DNA from 2 places in the Streptomyces sp. G5(2025) genome. Region 2 is predicted to be linked to the other one. Evidence: predicted binding sites of a transcription regulator. Region 2 holds the regulator's gene; the other holds the start of a gene.
What was found. The regulator HspR, encoded in region 2, represses chaperone genes until heat shock. The targets are predictions, from matches to a motif close to TTGAGNNNNNNNNNCTCAA.

Region 1: a site for HspR is predicted at 6,158-6,176, ahead of lon (endopeptidase La). Genes of this name have one in related genera too.

Annotation. Positions count from the first base shown of each region.
Region 1 covers NZ_JBMUZT010000006.1:5,399,393-5,407,898, reverse strand. Annotated here, with positions in the region: gene ACOBQB_RS35505 (nitrate- and nitrite sensing domain-containing protein) at 1-706, opposite strand, end outside; gene ACOBQB_RS35500 (hypothetical protein) at 1,066-1,911, shown strand; gene ACOBQB_RS35495 (MarR family winged helix-turn-helix transcriptional regulator) at 1,969-2,457, opposite strand; gene ACOBQB_RS35490 (lysozyme) at 2,791-3,633, shown strand; gene lon (endopeptidase La) at 3,688-6,135, opposite strand; gene ACOBQB_RS35480 (hypothetical protein) at 6,337-6,534, shown strand; partial or broken gene ACOBQB_RS35475 (TnsA-like heteromeric transposase endonuclease subunit) at 6,595-6,930, shown strand; gene ACOBQB_RS35470 (hypothetical protein) at 6,996-7,775, shown strand; gene ACOBQB_RS35465 (Mu transposase C-terminal domain-containing protein) at 7,866-8,506, shown strand, end outside.
Region 2 covers NZ_JBMUZT010000006.1:4,124,010-4,132,515, forward strand. Annotated here, with positions in the region: gene dnaK (molecular chaperone DnaK) at 1-46, shown strand, start outside; gene grpE (nucleotide exchange factor GrpE) at 46-741, shown strand; gene dnaJ (molecular chaperone DnaJ) at 775-1,968, shown strand; gene ACOBQB_RS29550 (heat shock protein transcriptional repressor HspR) at 1,972-2,427, shown strand; gene ACOBQB_RS29555 (hypothetical protein) at 2,561-3,073, shown strand; partial or broken gene ACOBQB_RS29560 (LuxR C-terminal-related transcriptional regulator) at 3,100-4,073, opposite strand; gene ACOBQB_RS29565 (helix-turn-helix transcriptional regulator) at 4,212-5,195, opposite strand; gene ACOBQB_RS29570 (helix-turn-helix transcriptional regulator) at 5,192-6,196, opposite strand; gene ACOBQB_RS29575 (hypothetical protein) at 6,337-6,489, shown strand; gene ACOBQB_RS29580 (hypothetical protein) at 6,486-6,845, shown strand; gene ACOBQB_RS29585 (pyridoxamine 5'-phosphate oxidase family protein) at 6,967-7,422, opposite strand; gene clpB (ATP-dependent chaperone ClpB) at 7,561-8,506, shown strand, end outside.

The sequences.
Region 1 (8,506 bases), 1.3 Mb from region 2:
TGGCCTCGGGCGGCAGCTGCTCGGCCAGGTCGCGGGTGAGACCGTGGAGTTCGGTGATGACCTTCGTGTACGCCTCGTGCGCTTCGAGGGCGGTGCTCTTGCCGGTGAGCGCGGCACGGCGCACGGCGGCGACGTCGGCGAGGTCGTCGCGCAGCCCGGCGGGGGCGTCGGCGCCCCGCAGCTCGCCGATCTGCCGGTCCACGCGGGCGCTGCGGCTCTCGGACAGGCCCTTGCCCTCGGGGCGGCCGGCGGCGATGAAGGAGGTGACCTCGTCGCGCTCGTCGGCCAGCGAGTGGCTGAGGGAGACGGCCTGCTGGGTCTGCTCGGCGAGGGTGACGAGGCTCTGCGTGTCGTTCAGCCGGCCGGAGGCGGCGAGGAGGGCGGGCGCGCCCGCACCGGCGATGGCGGCGGCCACGACCGCCACGGCGACGATCAGCCGGTTGCGCACGCGGGCGGTGGGCTTCTTATCGACACCGGCGGCAACCGCGGCGGCGGCCTTGGCGACGTCTCCGGAGGGGGCGGTGGGGGCGGCCTGCCCGGCCGGGGGCATCGCGGCCTGCCCGGCGGGCGTCACCGGCACCGTCACGTCAGGCCCTTCGGGGCCCGCCGCGCGGTCGGTCGAATTGGTCGCGCCCGGCGTGGCCCCTTCCGGGGCCGTCTGCTTGCCTTCGCGCCGAGGCCGCATCATCTGCACCGGTGCTCGCATTCCTGTTTTTCGTCTGCCCATGTGCCCGGGTGACGTTCCGTCAACACGAGCGCGGCCCCCGGTACGGCACCTGACCCTTCCAGCGCCGGTGAGTGGCGGTCGCGCATCGCATGCCTGGCCACCCGAAGGAGTGAACATCGGCGGGGAGTTGGCGGGCAAGTCCCGGCGCGTGGAGCTCCGGGCATATGCGGTGTGCCGGTTGGACGTCGCCGACCGGCTTTGGCAGGATGCGCCGCCACAGCCCGCCGGAGTCGATCATTCCGGTCCAATTCCGGCGCGTGACCTGCTGGTCCGGGCCAATCCCGGCCCCGCTCCCCGTATCCGACGGCCCTCGTGAGGGCCTCGTGCAGACTGGCTGAATGCGTATCGAACTCGCCACTGAGCCCGGAGACCCCGCACGCCCCAACGAGGACTACGCGTCGGTCGCGCTTCCCGCTTCCGGGCAGGGCGGATCGCTCGTCCTCCTGGACGGCGTGACCCCACCCGAGGGGTCCGTGGGCTGTCTGCATTCCGTCCCCTGGTTCACGGCGCGACTCGGCGGCGCACTGGGCGAACTGTCCGTTTCGCGGCGGGATATGACGCTCCCTGAGGTCCTTGCGGCCGCCATCACGCGTACCGCCGACGCCCATGGTTCAACCTGTGACCTTTCTCACCCACGCACCCCTCAGGCAACGGTGGTGCTCATGCGGTGGGACGCCGAGCGCCTCGAACATCTGGTCCTGTCCGACTCGGCCCTCCTCATGGAGGGCGAGGGCGGCGGGGTGACCGCCGTCCTCGACCGCCGTCTCGCCGAACTGCCGCCCGCCGTCCAGGCCCTGCGCGACCAGGTGCGCGCCCTGCCGCGCGGCTCGGCCGAGCGGGAGGTGGCGGGCCGGGCCTACGGGGCGGCGGTCGAGGCGCTGCGCAACGCCGAGGACGGCTTCTTCACGGCCGCGGCGGACCCCTCGGCCGCCCTGCGCGCGGTCACCGGCGAGGCGGCGCGGGCGGACGTGAAGGCGGTGGCGGCCCTCACCGACGGGGCGGCGCGCTGGGTCGAGACCTTCCGCGAGGGCGACTGGGCGGAGTGCTTCGCGCTGCTGCGCAAGGAGGGGCCGCAGCACCTCCTCGACCGGGTGCGGGAGTTGGAGCACGCCGATCCCGACCGCCTCGCCTTCCCGCGCGGCAAGCGGCACGACGACGCGGCGGCGGTGTACGTGGAGCTCTGAGGCGTCCGGCGGCTCACGCGTCGGCGGTGTACGTGGAGCTCTGAGGCGCCCCGCGGCTCACGCGTCGGCGCCGGCGTTCAGCCGCCCGAGCAGCCGGGCCAGCTCGGCCACCTCCGCCCGGTCCCAGCCCTGGAGTTGGCGCACGTACCGGGCGCGGCGGGCGGCGCGCACCGTGCGGAAGCGGGTACGGCCGTCGGGTGTGAGCCGGATGAGCCAGGCGCGGCCGTCGGCGGGGTCGGGTTCGCGGGAGACCAGGCCGAGCTCCTCCATGGCCCGCAGCTGGCGGCTCATCGTCGCCTTGCCGACGCCGATGTACGCGGCGAGCTCGGTGGCCCGCTGCGGGCCCGAGTCGTCCAGGCAGACGAGCAGGCCGTACGCGGCGGGCTCCAGGTCCGGGTGGACCTGGCGGGCCATCTCGCCGGAGGAGGCCCGCGCGCGGCGCATCAGGAGCGACAACTCCCGTTCCAGGGAGAGGAACTCGCGGTCCACCCCCGGGTCGACCTCACCGTGCGTCCCGTCCTTCACGCCCTGCTCTGTAGCACCCATGTCCCGCTTTCCCGATTCTGAAAGTTATCGCCGGAAGACTCCCGCGCCGCGGCCGTGGCGCCAGCGGCCTGACCAGTATTTCGCAAGGTCGGAACCGTGCCGCCCGGGTCCACCGCCACTGGAGTGGACCAACGGCGGCGCTCTGTTCCTCTTCCCCGCGGCGGTCTACGTGCGTAGCTTTTCAAGTGGCATGTTCACACCATGACGTCCTCCCCGACGTCCACCACGAACGTCCTCCCTGGACATCCACCACGAACGTCCACCGTGAACGTCCACCGTGAACCTGTCGCAAGGTCCCCCCAGAGCACCATCGAGGCCTTCGGAGGCACGCAGATGCCACAGACGCCCGTGCACAGACCCGGCCCGTCCCGCCGCTCCCGCTTCTCGCCGGCGGCGGTCCTCCTCGCGCTCCTGTCCGCTCTCTCCCTCCTCCTGACGCTCCCCACGGCGGCCCAGGCGGACGACGTCCCCCCGCGCGGCTCCGCCCGCCTCGGCCAGGGCGTCATCGAACACGACGGCCAGGGCGGTCTGCCCACCGGCGGCGGCGCCACCCAGACCGAGGGCGTCGACGTCAGCAGCCATCAGGGCAACGTCGCCTGGTCCACGCTGTGGAACAGCGGCGTGAAGTGGGCCTACGTCAAGGCCACCGAGGGCACGTACTACGAGAACCCGTACTTCGCCCAGCAGTACAACGGTTCGTACAACGTGGGCATGATCCGTGGCGCGTACCACTTCGCGACCCCCGACACCGCCAGCGGGGCCACCCAGGCCAACTACTTCGCGAGCAACGGCGGCGGCTGGTCGCGCGACGGCAAGACGCTGCCGGGCGCGCTGGACATCGAATGGAACCCCTACGGGGCGGCCTGCTACGGCAAGACGCAGTCCGCGATGGTCAGCTGGATCCGTGACTTCCTGAACACCTACAAGGCCCGCACCGGCCGCGACGCCGTGATCTACACGGCCACCAGCTGGTGGAAGCAGTGCACCGGCAACTACAGCGGCTTCGGCGCCGGCAACCCGCTGTGGATCGCCCGCTACGACACCACCCCGGGCGAACTCCCCGCCGGCTGGGGCTTCCACACCATGTGGCAGTACACCTCCTCCGGGCCGACGGTCGGTGACCACAACAAGTTCAACGGCGCCTACGACCGGGTCCAGGCACTCGCCAACGGCTGAGTACGCGAACGGCGGCCCGCCCCGAGGACCGGGACGGCCGCCGTTCCCCAGCCGCTACACCGCGGCCGGGATCCTCAGCTCGGCCACGGTGGCCTCGGTGAGCGCCAGTTCGAGCACCTGGCGCACATCGGTCACCGCGTGCACGTCGAGCTTCTCCAGGACCTCGGCCGGGACGTCGTCGAGGTCCGCCTCGTTCCGCTTCGGGATGATCACCGTGGTGATACCGGCGCGGTGCGCGGCCAGCAGCTTCTGCTTGACGCCGCCGATCGGCAGCACGCGACCGGTCAGCGAGACCTCACCGGTCATGGCCACGTCGGTACGGACCAGCCGGCCGCTGAGCAGCGAGGCGAGGGCCGTCGTCATCGTGACGCCCGCGCTCGGACCGTCCTTCGGCACCGCACCCGCCGGGAAGTGGATGTGCACGCCCCGGTCCTTCAGGTCGGCGACCGGCAGCTCCAGTTCGGCTCCGTGGGAGCGCAGGAAGCTCAGCGCGATCTGCGCCGACTCCTTCATCACGTCGCCGAGCTGGCCGGTGAGCGTGAGCCCCGAGGCCCCGGTCTCCGGGTCGGCGAGGGACGCCTCCACGAACAGCACGTCGCCGCCCGCCCCGGTGACCGCGAGCCCGGTGGCCACGCCCGGCACCGCGGTGCGTCGCTCGGCAGGGTCCTGGGCGGACTCGGGCACGTGGTGCGGCCGCCCGATCAGGTCGCGCAGATCCGCGTCGGTGACGGTGAAGGGCAGCTCCCGCTCGCCCAGTTCGTGCTGGGCCGCGACCTTGCGCAGCAGCCGCGCCACCGAGCGCTCCAGGTTGCGTACGCCCGCTTCGCGCGTGTACTCCCCGGCGAGCTTGCGCAGGGCGCCCTCGTCCAGTGTGACCTCGTCCTGCTCCAGGCCCGCCCGGTCCAGCTGGCGCGGGAGCAGGTGGTCGCGGGCGATGACGATCTTCTCGTCCTCGGTGTAGCCGTCGAGGCGGACGAGTTCCATGCGGTCGAGCAGGGCCTCCGGGATGGCTTCGAGGACGTTCGCCGTCGCCAGGAAGACGACGTCGCTCAGGTCGAGCTCCACCTCCAGGTAGTGGTCCCGGAAGGTGTGGTTCTGCGCCGGGTCGAGGACTTCGAGGAGTGCGGCGGCCGGGTCGCCCCGGAAGTCCGAGCCCACCTTGTCGATCTCGTCGAGGAGCACGACCGGGTTCATGGACCCGGCCTCCTTGATGGCCCGCACGATCCGGCCGGGCAGCGCGCCGACGTACGTACGGCGGTGTCCGCGGATCTCCGCCTCGTCCCGTACGCCACCGAGCGCGACCCGCACGAACTTGCGGCCCATGGCATGCGCGACGGACTCGCCGAGCGAGGTCTTGCCGACGCCGGGCGGACCGACGAGGGCGAGCACGGCGCCGCCGCGACGCCCGCCGACGACCCCGAGGCCCCGGTCGGCGCGGCGCTTGCGCACCGCCAGGTACTCGGTGATGCGCTCCTTCACGTCCTGGAGCCCGGCGTGCTCGGCGTCCAGGATCTCCTGGGCGCCCTTGATGTCGTACGCGGAAGCACTGTCATCGGTGCGCTCGTTCCAGGGCAGTTCGAGGACAGTATCGAGCCACGTCCTGATCCACGAGCCCTCGGGCGACTGGTCGCTGGCGCGCTCCAGCTTGTCGACCTCCTTGAGGGCTGCCTCGCGGACCTTCTCGGGCAGGTCGGCGGCCTCGACACGGGCGCGGTAGTCGTCGGACTCCTCGGCTGCGTCCTTGCTGTCGCCGTTGAGCTCGCGCAGCTCCTTGCGTACGGCGTCCAGCTGACGCCGCAGCAGGAACTCGCGCTGTTGCTTGTCCACGCCCTCCTGGACGTCCTTGGCGATCGTCTCGGCGACGTCCTGCTCGGCGAGGTGCTCGCGCAGCTGGGCGGTGGCGAGCTTGAGGCGGGCGACGGCGTCCTCGGTCTCCAGGAGTTCGATCTTCTGCTGGACGGTGAGGAAGGGTGAGTAGCCGGAGTTGTCGGCGAGCGCGGAGACATCGTCGATCTGCGTGACACGGTCGACGACCTGCCAGGCACCGCGCTTCTTCAGCCAGCTGGTGGCGAGCGCCTTGTACTCCTTGACCAGCTCGGTGACGGCGCCGGGGAGGGGTTCGGGGACGGAGTCGTCGAGCTTCTGGCCCTCGACCCACAGCGCGCCGCCGGGCCCGGTCGTACCGGCGCCGATGCGCACGCGGCTCCGGCCCCGGATGAGGGCGCCGGGGTCGCCGTCGGAGAGCCGCCCGACCTGCTCGACGGTGCCGAGGACGCCGGTGGCGGCGTACGTCCCGTCGATGCGCGGAACAAGCAGCACCTTGGGCTTGCTGTCGCCCTCGGAGCGGGCCGCGGCCTGCGCCGCCTCCACGGCGGCGCGCACCTCGGCGTCGGAGAGGTCGAAGGGGACCACCATGCCGGGCAGGACCACCTCGTCGTCGAGCGGCAGCACAGGCAGAGTGAGCGTTGTGTACGAGCTGTACGAGGCGGACTCAGTAGCCATGATCTCCCTTTCGGCATTCAAGTTGAGTTATACCGGCTCAATGCTTATGAGCGCCTGAATGTTCCCCAAGCGTTGTTCGCTCTGAGCGATCAGCGAGAGCGCTGTCCTGTAACGCTTGACCTTGCAAAGGTCAGCTTGATCCTGCATGCGATCTCGCACAGGTCAGCGTGACCTTGCATCGGGGGCCAGCGTTAGCTGGTCGTGGTGCATGCGTTGAAGGTGCTGTCCGGCGGGTCCGCCGGGCCACCGATCGAGGGGTTCGAGGTCGCCTACGCCGACCGGGACCGGTCAGAGTTCCGTCTGCCGCTGGTGGATGCGTGGGCCGTACGGTTCGAGGACGTCGCTCCGGTGCGCGCGTTCAAGTCGTACAAGGGACAGCGCCACCTGCCCGGTCTGTGATGGTCGGCGACGGCCGGTGGGCACGTCGGGTACGAGTCCTGGCTGGAACGCGATCACGTGATGCTGATGGACTTTGACCCGTCGGTGGTGGGGATCTCATCGCAGCCGTTCTGGCTGTTCTGGCGGTCGGAGGCGGGCAAGGCCGTCTCGCATGCGCCGGACTACTTCGCCCGCCAGGAAGACGGCGCGGCGGTGGTGGTCGACTGCCGTCCGGCGGATCGCCGCAAGCCTCGGGACGTGGCGAAATTCGAGGCGACGCGGTCGGCCTGTGCTCAGGTGGGTTGGGAGTTCCGGCTGGTGGGGGCGCCGAACGCCATTGTGGTGCGCAATGTGCGCTGGCTGGCCGGTTACCGCCATCCCCGGCACCGGTTGGAGCCGGTCGCCTCCGAGTTGCTGGCGGCGTTCGCCGAGCCGCGGCCGCTGCTAGAGGGGGCGGCTTCGGTGGGGATGAGATCGCGGCGTTGCCGGTGCTGTTCCACCTGCTGTGGTCGCACGAGCTGGCTGTGGACGTGTCCGTTCCTCTGCACACGGAAGCTGCGGTGTCCGCGGGGGTGGCCGGTGACTGGATCACTTACAGCGACGAGGACCACCAGGTGGTGGCGCTCGCCGGTACGGCGGTGCGGCTGCGGTCGCAGTCTGGGGCGGAATCGGTGGTGCTGGCCGCACATCTGATGGCGGCGCCGGACTTCTCCGTCACCGGCACGGAGCCGTTGCCCGCGCTGGAGCCGTCCGGGCTGCTGACGGCGCTTCCGGAGGCGGTGCTGAGGGCGGCAAAGGAGTGGGAACGGCACATTGCCGAAGTCAACATGGGGCTGTCCGCCGACGCCGGGCCGGGCACGTCTCCTCGGCCGGAGTACGACCCGGCAGTGCACCCGTTGAGCGAGCGGGCCAGGGCGAAGGCGGTCGAGCTGGGGGTGGGCCTGCGCACAGTGAACGAGAAGCGGGCCCGTTATGCCCGGCAGGGGCTGTGGGGCCTGGTCGATCAGCGTCTGGTGCGGGTGTCGGAGCCGACCGGGCGGGCGGATGCCCGTCTGGTGGCGGCGATCCGGGAGGTTGTGGACGCGGAGACGTCCGGCTCGACGGGGACGCGCTCGCGGCTGATCCGCCGGGTGGTGAAGCGAGTGGAGGCCACCCACGGCGAGGGGGTGGTTCCGCTGCCGAGCAAGAACACCTTCTACAGGCTGATCGACGCGTTGTCGGCCGGGCGGCATACGTTCAGTTCGGCGGTCACCCGGCGGTAGACGGCGAACCGGCCGCAGGGGCCGTTCACGCCGACGTTCGCGGACCGGCCGGGGGAACAAGTACAGATCGACTCCACCCCGCTGGATGTGATGGTGGTGCTCGATTCGGGGCTAACTGCCCGCGCGGATCTGACGATCGCGGTCGACGTCGCGACCCGCACGGTCTGCGCCGCGGTGTTGCGGCCGGTGGGCACCAAGGCGGTGGACGCCTCGCTGCTGCTGGCCCGGATGCTGGTGCCCGAGCCGATGCGGCCCGGCTGGCCTGCGTCGCTGCGGATGGCGGCCTCACGGATGCCCCACATACGGCTGCTGGACGTGGACGCGCGGATGGAACAGGCCGCGGCGAAACCGGTGATCGTGCCGGACTCCGTCGTCATCGACGGCGGCAAGGTGTTCATCTCCGACACGTTCCTGCGGGCCTGCGAACGGCTCGGCGTCTCGGTGCAGCGGGCGCGTCCGCGCACGCCGACCGACAAGGCGATCGTGGAGGCCACTTTCTCCTCGATCAACACACTGTTCAGCCAGCACCTGGCCGGCTACACCGGCCGGGATGTCTCCCGCCGCGGCGAACGGATCGAGGACCGGGCCGTCTGGACGGTCCCTGAGCTCCAGGATCTGCTCGATGAATGGCTGCTGGCCGGGTGGCAGGCCAGGCCGCACAGCGCTCTGCGCGACCCCTTCCGCCCGAAGAGGGCGATGTCGCCGAACGACAAATACACCTCGCTGGTGGC
Region 2 (8,506 bases):
CGAGATCGTCGACGACGAGAAGGACCAGAAGGGTGGCGCCGCCTGATGACCGAGGAGACCCCGGGTTTTGGCGAGAACGCCGAGAAGCCTGACGTCCCCTCTGGCGCCACCCCTGATGACGCGGCGCCGAAGGCCGCCGAGCCCTCCACCGAGGAGGGCCCGGCGGCCCCGGCCGGGGACGCGGACAGCAAGACGTCCGCCCAGGATGTGAGCCTGACCGCCCAGCTGGACCAGGTGCGCACCGCGCTCAACGAGCGCACGGCGGACCTCCAGCGGCTACAGGCCGAGTACCAGAACTACCGCCGCCGGGTGGAGCGGGACAAGGTGGCGGTGAAGGAGGTCGCCTCGGCGAATCTCCTCTCCGAGCTCCTCCCGACCCTCGACGACATCGGCCGCGCCCGTGAGCACGGCGAACTCGTCGGCGGCTTCAAGTCGGTCGCCGAGGCGCTGGAGACCGTCGTCGCCAAGATGGGTCTCCAGCAGTTCGGCAAGGAGGGTGAGCCCTTCGACCCGACGATCCACGAGGCCCTGATGCACAGCTACGCACCGGATGTCACCGAGACGACGTGCGTCGCGATCCTTCAGCCGGGGTATCGCATCGGCGAGCGCACCATCCGCCCCGCTCGGGTGGCCGTCGCCGAACCGCAGCCCGGCGCGCAGACGGTCAAGGGCGACGAGTCCGCCGAAACCGCTCCGGAGGCCTCGGACGAGAAGGAGACCGGTGGCCCGGACGAGGGCTGACGGCATCGAGATGAGTAAGGAGGGACGTCGGGGATGAGCACCAAGGACTTCATCGAGAAGGACTACTACAAGGTCCTCGGCGTCCCCAAGGACGCCACCGAAGCCGAGATCAAGAAGGCGTACCGGAAACTCGCCCGCGAGAACCACCCGGACGCCAACAAGGGCAACACCAAGGCGGAGGAGCGCTTCAAGGAGATCTCCGAGGCGAACGACATCCTCGGGGACCCCAAGAAGCGCAAGGAGTACGACGAAGCGCGTGCCCTCTTCGGCAACGGCGGATTCCGGCCGGGCCCCGGAGGCGGCGGCGGATCGTTCAACTTCGACCTGGGCGACCTCTTCGGAGGCGGCGGCCCGGGTGGGGGCGGAGCGGCCGGCGGCGGCTTCGGGGGCGGCCTCGGTGACGTCTTCGGGGGCCTGTTCAACCGCGGCGGCGCGGGTGCCGGTACCGGCACGCGTACGCAGCCGAGGCGCGGCCAGGACATCGAGTCCGAGGTCACGCTGAGCTTCACGGAGGCGGTGGACGGCGCGACGGTGCCGCTGCGCATGTCCTCCCAGGCCGCCTGCAAGGCCTGTTCCGGCACCGGCGACAAGAACGGCACGCCGCGCGTGTGCCCGACCTGCGTCGGCACCGGCCAGGTCTCGCGGGGCGGCGGCGGCGGTTTCTCGCTGACCGATCCGTGCGTGGACTGCAAGGGCCGGGGCCTGATCGCCCAGGACCCGTGCGACGTCTGCCACGGCTCGGGGCGCGCGAAGTCGTCCCGCACCATGCAGGTGCGGATCCCGGCGGGGGTCAGCGACGGCCAGCGGATCAGGCTCCGCGGCAAGGGCGCCCCCGGCGAGCGGGGCGGCCCCGCCGGTGACCTGTACGTGGTCGTGCACGTCGACACCCACCCGGTCTTCGGCCGCAAGGGCGACAACCTCACGGTCACGGTGCCGGTGACGTACCCCGAGGCGGTGCTGGGCGGTGAGGTCAAGGTCCCGACACTGGGCGGTCCCGCCGTCACCCTGAAGCTGCCGCCGGGCACGCCCAACGGCCGCACCATGCGCGCCCGCGGCAAGGGCGCTGTCCGCAAGGACGGTACGCGCGGCGACCTGCTGGTGACGGTGGAGGTGTCGGTCCCGGCATCCCTGTCGGACCCGGCGAAGGAAGCCCTGGAGTCCTACCGCAAGGCGACTGCGGGCGTCGACCCGCGGGCAGAACTGTTCCAGGCCGCGAAGGGAGCGTGACCCATGGAGAGGGTCGGCCGTCGTCGCAACCCGTACCAACTCACCGACGAGACGCCGGTGTACGTCATCTCGGTGGCCGCCCAGCTGAGCGGCCTCCACCCGCAGACCCTGCGCCAGTACGACCGCTTGGGCCTGGTCTCCCCGGACCGCACCGCGGGTCGGGGCCGCCGCTACTCCGCGCGTGACATCGAACTACTGCGCACCGTGCAGCAGTTGTCGCAGGAGGAGGGCATCAACCTCGCCGGCATCAAGCGGATCATCGAGCTGGAGAACCAGGTCGCGGCGCTCCAGTCGCGGGTCGCGGAACTCTCCGCGGCCGTGGACGGAGCCGCCGCCGCCATACAGCAGCGGGAAGCGGCGGTGCACGCCTCGTACCGCCGCGACCTCGTCCCGTACCAGGACGTGCAGCAGGCGAGCGCGCTGGTGGTCTGGCGGCCCAAGAGAGCGACGGAGCAGTAACGACCGCCCTCATTCATGACGCACGCGGGGCCGGGAGGGGAACCTCCCGGCCCCTTCGCGCGTTGCGGTGGTCGACCTGAAGTGTGCTGGGCGTTGTGTGTTGTCGCGTTGTCGCGGGGGGAAGTGGATTTCCATGGCCATGGTGGGGCTGTTCTGGATCGCCGAGGGCGATGTGTACGTGGGCGCGAAGCCGTCCGGGCTCGCCGCCGGCGTGCGCCTGACCCCGGAGGGCGTGGTGGCCCTCGGCGACCGGCAGTCGGGCCTGTGGCCGTGGGAGGACGTGCGCGCCCTGGCGGTCGACGGTGCCCCCGTGAAGACGCTGAAGCGGCAGGTGGGCGCCCTGGTGGACATGGCCCTGACGGTCGGCCTCGGCGGCGCGGACGCGGCGCCGACCATGACCGTACGGCTCACCGACACGCAGGGCGCCGCACACGAACTGACCGCGTACACCGCGGCGGCGACGGGTTACTCCCCGACGGAGCACGACCTCTCCCGCGATCTCCTCGCCCACCTGACGCAGGGCGCGGGCACGCTCCTGACGACGCTGGCGGCGATGGCGGAGTGGGGGCGCCGCCGGGAGGAGGGAACGCCGCGGGCCGCCGAGCGGGAGGAGCTGCTGCGGGAGTGGATCGGGGCGGGCGGCTGACGCGGCAGCCGACTGGCCGACAGCCCTCACAGGTCGTGTTCGAGAATCCCCGACTGCCCTATGAGATAGCCCAGTTGGGCGCGGCTCTCGCTGCCCAGGGTGGCGGCGAGCTTGGCGATGTGGACGCGGGCGGTGCGGATGTTCATGCCGAGGCGGTCGGCGATCTCGGCGTCGGTGAGGCCCTCGACGAGCAGGCCCGCGATGGCGCGCTGGCGTGGGGTGATGCCGCCCTCGGAGACCTGGGGGGCGGCCTGCGGCCACATGGGGGTGGCCAGGCGCCACAGCCGCCAGAAGGTGGTGGCGAAGTACTCCACGAGCGCCGGGTGGCGCAGCTCCAGGGCGACGGTGCGGTCTTTGCTGGCCGGGATGAAGGCCACGGTCCGGTCGAAGACGAAGAGACGGTCGGTGACCTCGTCCAAGGTGCGGGCCTCGGTGTCGCCGTCGAGCTGTTCGAAGTAGGCGAGCACGGGCAGGGAATGGCGCGTCGTGTGCTGGTAGAGGGTCCGCATCCGGCAGCCCCGGCGGAGGATCGCCTGGTCGCGGGGAAGACCTCGGCCAACGTCTCGGGCGGGCGGGTGCCGCCGGGCTGGATGGCGAGGAACTCCTGGGCGACGTCCGCCATGGCGTGGTCGATGGCCGCGTTGATCTGTTCGAGGCCGTCGAGGACGGTGATGGCGGGGGCGTCCGCGGCGGCGGACAGCTCCGCGTCGAGCGCGATGAGCGGAGCGAACGCGGCACTGAGCCGCGCCTCGCGCGCCCGCTGCTCGGCGATTCGGTCGTCGATGGCGCGCAGGAGGCGGGGCAGGGCGGTGGCGGGGGCGGTGGGACGCAGCCGGCGGGCGTCGGTGGCGTCCGGGCGCAGGAGGCCGAAGTCGACGAGGCAGGGCGCCCGTTCGGAGTCCTCGACGCGGACGCCGCCCTCACGGAGGGCGCGTGCGTAGACGGAGGAGCCTTCCTCGCAGAGTTCCTCCACGGCGTGTGGCGCGTGTTCGCTGCGCATGTGCGCTCCCTCCCGCTCAGTTGAAGCGCGGCGATTCTATGCAGGGGGACGCGAGGGGGGAGCCGTCCCCTCATTGAAGTGTCTACTTCTGTGCCGCGCTGGTCGCCCCGCGCGGGCGGGCCGGGGCGCAGCCGCGGGTCAGGAGCCCCGGGGGCCGTGGGCGAGGATTCCTGACCGGCCGATCAGGTAGCCGAGCTGGGCGCGGCTGCCGCTGCCGAGGGTGGCGGCGAGCTTGGCGATGTGATCGCGGGCGGTGCGGATGTTCATGCCGAGGCGGTCGGCGATCTCGGCGTCCGTGAGGCCTTCGACGAGGAGGGTGGCGATGGCGTGCTGGCGCGGCGTGACGCCTCTGCCCGAGGGGAGTTTCGCCGACCGGGGATACATGGGGGTGGCCAGGCGCCACAGCCGCTCGAAGGTGGTGACGAGGTAGTCGATGAGGGCGGGATGGCGCAGCTCAAGGGCGACGTCACGGTCCTTGTTCGCCGGGATGAAGGCCACGGAGCGGTCGAAGACGAAGAGACGCTCCGTCAGCTCGTCCAGGGTGCGGACCTCGACATCGCCCTGGAGGCGCTCGTAATAGGCGAGGACGGGCAGGGAGTGGCGGGTGGTGTGCTGGTACAGGGTGCGCAGGCGGCCGCCGCGGGAGAGGAGCCCCTGGGCGCTCGCGAGGGAGCGTGCCAGTACCTCGGGGGGCCTGGTCCCTCCCGGCTGGATGCAGAGGGCCTCTTCGGTGGCGGCCTTCAGCGCCCGGTCGACGGCTTCGCCGATGCGGGGCAGTCCTCGCAGGACCGTGATGGTGGAGGGGGCGTCCGGGAGGCGGGGGCCGGGGGTGATCGCCATGAGCGGCGCGAACGTGTCGGCCAGCCGGGCCTCGCGGCGCCGCTGGTGCGCGATGTCCTGCTCGATGGTGTCGAGCAGCCGGGGCAGGGCGAGCGCCGGGGCGACGGGGCGCAGCCACCGGGTGTCCTCGGCGTCCGTGAGCAGCAGCTCGAAGTCGATGAGGCAGGGCGTCTGTTCGGCGTCCCGCAGGGGGACGCGGCCTTCCCGCAGCGCCCGTGCGTACAGGCGTCCGCCCGCCTCGCACAGCGTGTCCGGGCCGTGGGGGTGGGCTTCGGTGGTCACTTCGGGCGGTCCTGGTCGAGGATTCCCGACTGGGCGATGAGGTAGCCGAGCTGGGCGCGGCTGCCGCTGCCGAGGGCGGCGGCGATCTTGGCGATGTGGGCGCGGCAGGTGCGGACGTTCATGCCGAGGCGGCGGGCGATGGCCTCGTCGACGTGGCCCTCGATGAGGAGCCTGGCGATGGAGCGCTGGACGCCGGTTATCCCGTCCGTGGAGGGGGCGTACGGCACTTCGTCGAGCAGCGGGGTCGCTCGGCTCCACTGATGCTCGAAGACCTTGGCGAGGTACTCGACGATGCCCGGATGGCGCAGCTCCAGGGCGACCTGGCGGTCCTCCCGCGCGGGAATGAGCGCGACCGTGCGATCGAAGATCATCAATCGGTCGATGAGCTCTTCCAGGGTTCTGATGTGCACCTTGCCCTTGGCCATGCGCGCCGCGTACGCCAGAGTTCCCTGACTGTGCCGGACCGTGTGCTGGTAGAGGGTGCGCATGGTGATGCCGCGTTCGAGCACCGTCTGGCCGCGTTGCAGTGCCACGGTGAGCGAGTCCTCGCTGCGGCCGCCGCCGGGTTGGGCGGTGAGTATCTCGAAGCGGCACTCGGACGTGGCGCGTTCGATGGCGGCGTCGATGTCTGCGTCGCTCTCCAGCACGGTGATCGAATGCGCCGTCGGCTCGGGCCGGGCCGTGATGGCCATAAATGGCTCGAAGAGATCGGTGAGCTGCACGGCGAGTCGCCGCCGGTCCTGAATTTCCCGTTCGATGGGGTTGATCCGCTGGGCGAGCGCGGCGGACGGAGCGATCGGACGGAACCAGTCCCCGTCGTCCGGGTCCGGGCGCACCAGGCTCGACTCCAGGAGGCAGGGCGCGTTCTCGGCCTCGGACCGTGCCAGACGGCCATTGCTCAGTGCACTGGCGTAAAGCCTCGCACCCTCGTCACAAAGTGGGGTCGCGGGGTGAGGATGTGTCGGTTTGGCGTCTCTTGTGAGCAAATCTCCACCCCCCAGGGTCCTGAACGTGCAGGAACATGATGCATCGACCCTGTGGCTTTGACGTGCTCGATTGAGACATCGTCTTGTTGAGCCGGGGGAGAGGAACCTACCAAGTGAGGACGAAGCCGACCATGTTTAAGCGCATGCTTCGCTCGGTGCTTGTCACCACCTTCTCCGTCGGGCTGGCCCTGGGCGCAGTGACCACTCTGGATCTCTCCTGGCACAGCGAGCCGGCCGGCGGATCCGCGATCGCCGGCCCGCGGCCGGATCTGTCGTGGCATGTCGTTCCGGAGGGTGACGCGGCATGAGCACCCCTCCCGACGACCGCACGTTCCGCCGAGAAATGGCCACCGCCTACCGCTCCGGTTGGCACTTCATCGATCTCGTGACCGCGATCCCCCACCGCGGTGACTCGTTGATGGTGACCTTGCTCGGTGAGCCGATCGTCGTCACCCGTGACGACCAGGAGGAGATCCGCGCCTACCGGTGCCTTCGGCGGCCGCGAGGAGCGCCGCAGCCCGTGCGGTGTGCCATTCGGTACGGGATGGTCTTCGTCAATCTCGACCGGCGCGACCACCAGCTTGTCGGAGAGCAGGAACAGCAGGACCCGGGTGCGATGGCGGGCGCCCCGGACAACGTCACAGCCACCCCCCGCAGTGCCTGACGCGATTCCCCCGTCGTTGTAAATCGCGCAGGTACTTCCCCCAGCAGCGGCGCCACCGTGGACCTGAACACGGTGGCGCCGCTGTGGCGTGCGCGGGGGCAGGGGGCCCGGCATCCGGGCCTCACGCCTTCCCCAGCGCCCGCGTCACCTCGATCTCGATCAGGACCCGGTCCGGGTTGGGCGACGGGCGCCGTTCGTAGCGCTCCTGGTAGCGCAGCTCGGCCTCCTCGATCAGCGCCGGCTCCGTCCTGATCGTCGCGCGGCCCTCCAACGTCGCCCAGCGCCGCCCCGCGAACTGACACACCGCCACCCGGGCCCTGGGGCCGTCCGGCACGCCCGCCGCCGCCGATATGTGCGCGACCTTCCGGCTCGTCTTGCGCGCGAGGACGCGGGCGACGCCGGCCTCCGCGTCGTACGTCACGCCGACCGGCACCACGTGGGGCGTCCCGTCGGGCCGCAGCGTGGTCAAGGTGCACAGGTGTCGTTCACGCCAGAAGCTGAGGTAGGGCTCGGGCGGCTGACGCGGGTCGATCCGGGCGGCTGGTGCGTTCGGGGTCTGGCTCTGGCTCGGGCTCATGGGACGGAACATAGCCGGGCCGCCTTCCGGTTCCTGCCTTGAGTGGAATAGACTCAACTTTGTGTACGTTGAGCTAGTCAGAGTGAGGGGTACCCGACCCCTGGCCGCTGGTTGGACCCGTAAGGAGGTCAAGCGCACGTGGACGCAGAGCTGACGAACAGGAGCCGCGCCGCCATCAACGCGGCCGGCGACCGGGCCCTGAAGGACGGGCACCCCGACCTGACCCCGGCACATCTGCTCCTCGCCCTGCTGGAAGGTGAGGACAACGCGAACATCATCGACCTGCTCGCCGCGGTCGACGCCGACCAGGCGGCCGTGCGCGCGGACACCGAGCGGGTCCTCGCCGCGCTGCCGAGCGTGGCCGGTTCGACCGTCGCTCCGCCGCAGCCCAACCGCGAGCTGCTGGCCGTCATCGCCGACGCCGCGCAGCGCGCGAAGGAGCTGGGCGACGAGTACCTCTCCACCGAGCATCTGCTCATCGGCGTCGCCGCCAAGGGCGGCCGGGCCGGGGAGGCCCTCGCCGAACACGGGGCCACCGACAAGAAGCTTCTGAACGCATTCGAGACGACAAGGGGAGGGCGCCGGGTGACCACACCCGACCCCGAGGGTCAGTACAAGGCGCTGGAGAAGTTCGGCACCGATTTCACCGCCGCGGCCCGCGAGGGGCGCCTCGATCCCGTCATCGGGCGGGACCAGGAGATCCGGCGGGTCGTGCAGGTGCTGTCCCGGCGCACGAAGAACAATCCCGTGCTCATCGGCGAGCCCGGCGTCGGCAAGACCGCCGTCGTCGAAGGCCTCGCCCAGCGGATCGTGAAGGGCGACGTCCCCGAGTCGCTGAAGAACAAGCGGCTGGTCTCCCTGGACCTCGGCGCGATGGTCGCCGGCGCGAAGTACCGCGGTGAGTTCGAGGAGCGGCTCAAGACCGTCCTCTCCGAGATCAAGGAGAGCGACGGGCAGATCATCACGTTCATCGACGAGCTGCACACCGTCGTCGGCGCCGGCGCGGGCGGCGACTCCGCCATGGACGCGGGCAACATGCTCAAGCCGATGCTGGCCCGCGGCGAGCTGCGCATGGTCGGCGCCA